Linked DNA regions of Prochlorococcus marinus str. MIT 0918. The protein of the gene in region 1 interacts with the protein of each later gene in a pairwise test. Links are inferred from orthologs where the notes say so. Each region holds a gene or a part of one and is shown in the gene's direction. Other genes may lie near its edges.

The links.
Region 2: the proteins of gyrA (region 1) and gyrB interact in binary tests that used the Escherichia coli proteins (3 or more experiments, as listed by UniProt). The link is inferred for Prochlorococcus marinus str. MIT 0918 from one-to-one orthologs.

Annotation. Positions count from the first base shown.
Region 1 is NZ_CP114780.1:140,221-143,711, forward strand. Bases 87-3,246 are described here. They hold gyrA (DNA gyrase subunit A), read left to right. Parts: upstream 87-430; coding sequence 431-3,046; downstream 3,047-3,246. Other genes in these bases: crtL (lycopene beta cyclase), read left to right, coding at 3,043-3,246. Outside these bases: more of crtL, read left to right, coding at 3,247-3,491. UniProt on the Escherichia coli protein: A type II topoisomerase that negatively supercoils closed circular double-stranded (ds) DNA in an ATP-dependent manner to maintain chromosomes in an underwound state.
Region 2 is NZ_CP114780.1:1,143,926-1,147,171, reverse strand. Bases 221-3,135 are described here. They hold gyrB (DNA topoisomerase (ATP-hydrolyzing) subunit B), read left to right. Parts: upstream 221-647; coding sequence 648-2,624; downstream 2,625-3,135. Other genes in these bases: O5636_RS06340 (fluoride efflux transporter FluC), read left to right, coding at 2,955-3,135; O5636_RS06345 (SH3 domain-containing protein), read left to right, coding at 2,633-2,962; miaA (tRNA (adenosine(37)-N6)-dimethylallyltransferase MiaA), read right to left, coding at 221-479. In the rest of the region: more of miaA, read right to left, coding at 1-220; more of O5636_RS06340, read left to right, coding at 3,136-3,246. UniProt on the Escherichia coli protein: DNA gyrase negatively supercoils closed circular double-stranded DNA in an ATP-dependent manner to maintain chromosomes in an underwound state.

The DNA of each region.
Region 1 (3,491 bases):
TTTATAGCAGGATCAAGGGGGGGCAAGCTTTAAATAATTCTGATGAAATTTATATGTGTGATATCTAACTGTAATTCTTATGATGTATTTAGATTTTACTTCTAATTAAAAGATCTTATAGAGATAGTTAAAATATAGAGTTTAAAATATTCTAATAGGTTTAAATTAGTGTGTTAGTTAGTTTAATTTTAATAAATTCTTCTCTAAGAAGAAGACTATTTCTCAGTAAATAGCAATAGTTTAATGTTTATTTTCTTAATTTATAGTAAAAAGTAATGTGTTGGATTCTTTAATTTAATTTATATATGCTTTTGTCTTATGGAGTTATGAGTTGTGATGATATCAAATCATGCGAATAAATTTAATTTTTTACTCTAACAATTAAGCTTATTTCAAGATAAAATAACTTCAATGGTCAAAATTATTTTGCATGGCTGATCCAACGGAACTCAATAATAGTGTTCCAGATGAATTTGAAGATCGGATCATCCAGACAGACCTTCGCAGTGAGATGTCTCGTTCCTATTTGGAATATGCGATGAGTGTGATTGTTGGCAGAGCGTTGCCAGATGCAAGAGATGGTTTGAAACCGGTTCATCGCAGAATCCTTTATGCCATGTATGAATTGGGATTGACTAGTGATAGGCCTTATAGGAAATGTGCAAGAGTTGTTGGAGAGGTTTTAGGTAAATATCATCCGCATGGTGACACTGCTGTTTATGACGCTTTGGTCCGAATGGCTCAAGATTTTTCCATGCAAATGCCTTTGGTAGATGGACATGGGAATTTTGGTTCTATAGATAATGATCCTCCTGCAGCAATGAGGTATACAGAATCTCGTCTTAAAGCTCTAACTCAGGATGGTCTATTAGAGGATATAGAATCTGAAACAGTTGAATTTTTAGATAATTTTGATGGTTCACAACAAGAACCATCTGTATTGCCGGCAAGGATTCCACAGCTTTTACTTAATGGCTCTTCTGGCATTGCTGTTGGAATGGCTACAAATATTCCTCCACATAATCTTGGAGAAATAATTGATGGATTGATGGCTTTGATATCCAATCAAGAACTTTCTGATCAAGAATTAATGAAAATAATTCCAGGCCCAGATTTTCCTACTGGAGGACAGATCCTCGGTAGAAGTGGAATTAGAGAAACATATCTTTCTGGGAGAGGTTCTGTAACCATGAGAGGGGTCGCGGAAATAGAAACTATTGAAAATAAGGGGAGGCCTGATAGAGATGCAATTGTGATAACCCAATTGCCTTATCAAACAAATAAAGCTGCTTTGATAGAACGTATTGCTTATATGGTTAATGATAAAAAGCTTGAAGGCATATCTGATATTAGAGATGAAAGTGATCGTGATGGTATGAGGATAGTGGTAGAGCTAAGGCGAGATTCTTATCCCCAGGTTGTTTTGAATAACCTATTTAAATTAACTCCTTTGCAGTCAAATTTTAGTGCAAATATGCTTGCTTTGGTTGATGGTGAGCCTATAACACTATCATTGCTCAAAATGTTACATGTTTTCTTAGATTTTCGAGTAGAGACAATTGAAAAAAGAACTCGTTATCTATTAAGAAAAGCAGAAGAAAGGAACCATCTTCTTTTAGGACTTTTACTTGCATTAGATCAACTTGATGAGATTATTTCTTTAATACGTTCAGCTCCTGATACTTCAGTAGCTAAGAAAAAATTGCAAGAAGTTCATGGATTAACAGATGTTCAAGCAGACGCTATATTGCAAATGCAATTAAGGAGATTAACTGCTTTAGAGTCTGACAAAATAAGACTTGAACATGAGGATCTTTTAAAAAAGATAGAAGATTTTAATGATATTTTAGCTAATAAGAATAGAGTTTACGAAATCATTAAATCAGAATTATCTTATATAAGAGATAAGTATTATCTTCCTAGAAGAACAGAGATTTTAGATTTAGGAAGTGGGCTTGAAGATATAGATTTAATTGCAAATGAAAGGTCAGTTGTATTGTTAACAGAAACTGGTTATTTCAAAAGAATGCCTGTTAATGAATTTGAGTCTACAAGTCGAGGAACAAGAGGTAAGTCTGGGACTAGAAGTCAAGGAGAAGAGGAAGTTAAGTTATTTATTAGTTGTAATGACCATGACAACCTTTTGCTTTTTAGTGATAGAGGAGTTGTCTATTCAGTGCCAGCTTATAGGGTTCCTCAATGCAGCAGAGCTGCAAAAGGAACTCCAGTTGTTCAGCTTTTGCCAATACCACGAGAAGAAGCAATTACTTCTATAATTTCAGTGGCTTCATTTGATGACGATAATCATTTATTAATGCTGACTAATGGAGGTTTTATTAAAAGGACATCAGTTTCAGCTTTTAATAAAATCAGAGCAAATGGTTTGATTTCTATAAGTCTTGAGGACGGGGATGCACTTAGATGGGTGAGATTGGCTTCTTCAGGCGATAGTGTATTAATTGGATCAAAAAATGGTATGACTATCCATTTCCGTATAAATGATGCTGAACTTAGACCCTTGGGAAGAACTGCTAGAGGAGTTAGATCAATGAATTTGCGTCAAGGAGATTCGTTGGTAAGTATGGATGTACTTTCTCAGGAGCTTGCTGACAAGGTAGCTGATATATCTCAAGAAAATGAACTTTCTACAACCAATGAATATGAAGGCCCTTGGGTTTTGGTCGCTTCGGCTGATGGATTAGGGAAAAGAGTTCCAATTACTCAATTTAGACTTCAAAAACGATCTGGCATGGGCTTACGTGCTATCAAATTTAGAAATCAAGATGATGAATTAGTTGGACTAAAAGTTTTAGGAAAAGGAGAAGAGCTTTTACTAGTTAGTGAAAAAGGTGTAATTGTTAGAACAAGTGCTGATCAAATCTCACAACAGTCACGAGCTGCTACTGGAGTTAGACTCCAGCGCTTAGATTTAGGAGATCATTTAGCTGAGGTTGTTTTAGTACCACCTCAACAAGTAGAACAAGAAAATAATGATGAAGTTACAGGCACTGATCAATCTGTGTTAAAAGATTCTCCTGAAAGTTGAAATTGAAAAAATGTTCAGATGTATTGGTTATGGGCGCAGGACCTGCTGCTCTTTGCATTGCCTCTGAATTGATTGAACAAGGATTGAATGTAAGTGCGTTAGCCTCACATTCTCCTGAAAAGCCTTGGCCTAATACCTATGGAATCTGGGCTGAAGAGCTTGAATCGCTAGGGATAGCAAGTCTTTTAGGTCATCGGTGGAAAAATACGGTTAGTTATTTTGGGGATGGTCAAAATAATGATGGGAATCACCTTGTTACTCATTGTTTTGATTATGGACTTTTTGACCAAGCAGCTTTTCAGAATGAGCTGTTAAAAAAATGCCTTGGTCTTGAATGGAGTATAGAAACGGCTAAAAATATTAGATATACAGATGAAATAACCGAAGTGATATGCTCTTCAGGAAATACATATCGAGCTAGAGTAGTTATTGATGCTAGTGGACA
Region 2 (3,246 bases), 1.0 Mb from region 1 along the record:
CGTATTGCATCTGTTTGTGAAATTTTTCCCCCTGCGATTGGATCACATTTTTGAAGTATTTGATGGCATTCTAATTGTCCAATATTTTTAAACTTTTCACGAAGCAATGGTTGTGGAGGTACGGAGGGAGGACAAAGCCCATAAATGATTGCTTTAAGATAAAGACCACTTCCCCCTACAAGAAAACTGCGATTTTTTATGTTTAGTTCTTTTTGAATACTAATTTCGGCTTCTTTTTTAAATTCATTTAATGTTATTGGATTATTAGGGGCTCTCAAATTAATAAGATAGTGATTGATTTTTTCTTGTTGCGCCAGTGTTGGCTTAGCTGTACCTATATCCATCTCTTTATAAAGTTGACGAGAATCAATATTGTGAATATTGACTTTTATCTTTTTGGCTATTTCGATAGCAAGATCAGTTTTACCACTTGCTGTTGGCCCTAGCAAAACTATTATCAGTGGTTTTTTCCCTTGCATAAATTTTTTCTAGCAGAATGGATCGTTTGAGTTGAAGAAGTCTTTTGCTTTTTTAGCAATTTCTTTCAAGCCTTTCTTGGTTACCAGTGGTAAATTGAAGATGCCAAGGAGAGGTTTTTTTGTCATTGCATCTTTTACAAACAACCTTTCCTGGGTATATCTAGACGAATGAGCGAAGAATCCAAGGTAAAGAAAGTTCAGGCTGCTTACGGCGCTGAACAAATTCAGGTTCTAGAGGGATTAGAACCTGTTCGCAAAAGGCCTGGAATGTATATAGGTTCCACTGGGCCTAGAGGATTGCATCATCTCGTCTATGAAGTTGTTGACAATGCTGTAGATGAGGCTCTAGCAGGTCATTGTAATGAAATAGTTGTTATTCTTTGCTCTGATGGTTCAGCTTCAATTAGTGACAATGGACGTGGAATTCCAACTGATGTCCATCCGAAAACTGGCAAAAGTGCATTAGAAACAGTTTTGACTGTTCTTCATGCTGGTGGAAAATTTGGCAGTGGTGGATATAAGGTTTCAGGAGGATTACATGGAGTAGGGGTTTCAGTTGTAAATGCTCTTAGTGAATGGGTTGAAGTTACTGTTAGGAGACAAGAACATATTCATTATCAAAAGTTTGAAAGAGGAGCTCCTGTAGGAACACTTCGTTCGGAAAAGCAATCAAAAGAAGAAAGCAAAACTACAGGCACTACAGTTACCTTTAAGCCTGATACTCAAATATTTACTAATGGAATTGCTTTTGATTATGGAACTTTATCATCGAGATTAAGAGAATTAGCTTATTTAAATGGTGGAGTAAAAATTGTTTTTCGTGATGAAAGAAAAACGGCAATTGATGAGAAGGGAATCGGGTATGAAGAAGTTTATTTTTATGAAGGAGGCATTAAAGAATATGTTGCTTATATGAATTCTGAGAAAGATGCTTTGCATCCAGAAATTATATATGTCAATTCTGAAAAAGATGGTGTACAAGTTGAAGCTGCTCTTCAGTGGTGTATTGATGCTTATTCAGATAGTATTCTCGGCTTTGCAAATAACATTAGAACAGTTGATGGAGGAACCCATATTGAAGGTTTGAAAACAGTTTTAACTCGTACACTTAATACATTTGCACGAAAACGAGGTAAACGAAAAGAGGGAGATTCAAACCTTGCTGGAGAGAATATTCGAGAGGGGTTAACAGTTGTGCTTTCTGTGAAAGTTCCTGAACCTGAGTTTGAAGGTCAAACTAAAACAAAATTAGGCAATACTGAAGTTAGAGGGATTGTTGACAGTCTTGTAGGTGAATCTTTAAGTCAATATTTGGAATTTAATCCATCTGTGATTGATCTAATTCTAGAGAAAGCAATCCAAGCTTTTAATGCTGCAGAGGCTGCAAGACGTGCGCGTGAACTTGTTCGCAGAAAAAGTGTTCTTGAGAGTACTACTCTTCCAGGAAAATTAGCAGACTGTAGTTCTCGTGATCCTTCTGAATCGGAAATATATATCGTGGAAGGCGACTCTGCTGGAGGTTCTGCAAAGCAAGGAAGAGATAGAAGGTTTCAGGCAATATTGCCTTTGAGAGGAAAAATATTAAATATTGAAAAAACAGATGATGCAAAGATTTATAAAAATACAGAGATTCAAGCACTCATAACTGGACTTGGTTTAGGTATTAAAGGTGAGGAATTTTCACTTAAAAATCTTAGATATCATAGAGTTGTAATTATGACAGATGCTGATGTTGATGGAGCTCATATCCGTACACTTTTACTTACGTTCTTTTATAGATATCAGAAAGAACTGGTAGAAGGAGGTTATGTTTATATTGCTTGTCCGCCATTATATAAGGTTGAAAGAGGTAAGAACCATACTTATTGTTATCAGGAATCTGATTTGAAAAAAACAATAGCAAGTTTTGGTGAGAAAGCAAATTATACAATTCAGAGATTTAAGGGTTTAGGTGAAATGATGCCTAAGCAATTATGGGAAACTACTATGGACCCTTCTACAAGAATGATGAAGAGAGTAGAGATAGAAGATGCTTTAGAAGCTGATAGGATTTTCACAATACTTATGGGAGATAAGGTTGCTCCAAGAAGAGAATTTATAGAAACACACAGTGTAGAAATGGACATGGCTTCATTAGATATTTAATACTTTTAATGAGCTCTATTTTTCGCTGGGGGTGTTTATTAATATTTGCTTTGATAGCACCTATTGCTTTACCAGCAGGAGGTGGCAATAGATCTAAAATAGAAATAATTCAAAGTCAACGTTTTGAAGAGATTTTCTTTGCTAATGAATCTTGTATTCTCTTCTCTGATCCTTCATTAATCTCAAAACCACTTCGAGAAATACAACCAGGAACACCGGTTAAAGTTGTAAGAGTTTGGGTAAATGAATCAGGTCAAAATTGGATGCATGTTAAATTAGCCACCCCTGACTTTATTGAAATCCCTTCTTCAGTTATTCGTGGTTGGATTAGTGTTTGATTTTCTAGATAATTATAATTCGTATTTATATGTTGGATTAGGTGCCGCTCCTGGATCAATAATTCGAATGCATATTGTTAGGCTTTTTATGGTGAAAAGAAAATCTTCTTTTCAAGGAATATTATTAGTCAACTTGGTAGCTACATTCTTTTTAGGATTTTTTGTTGGACTACAAAATATAAGATCATCCTTTAGTATTAATCATCCAATTTTCCTATTAATATGTATTGGTTTTTTAGGAAGCTTGAGTACTTTTTCTGCTTTAATCTTTGATTTTTACTCTT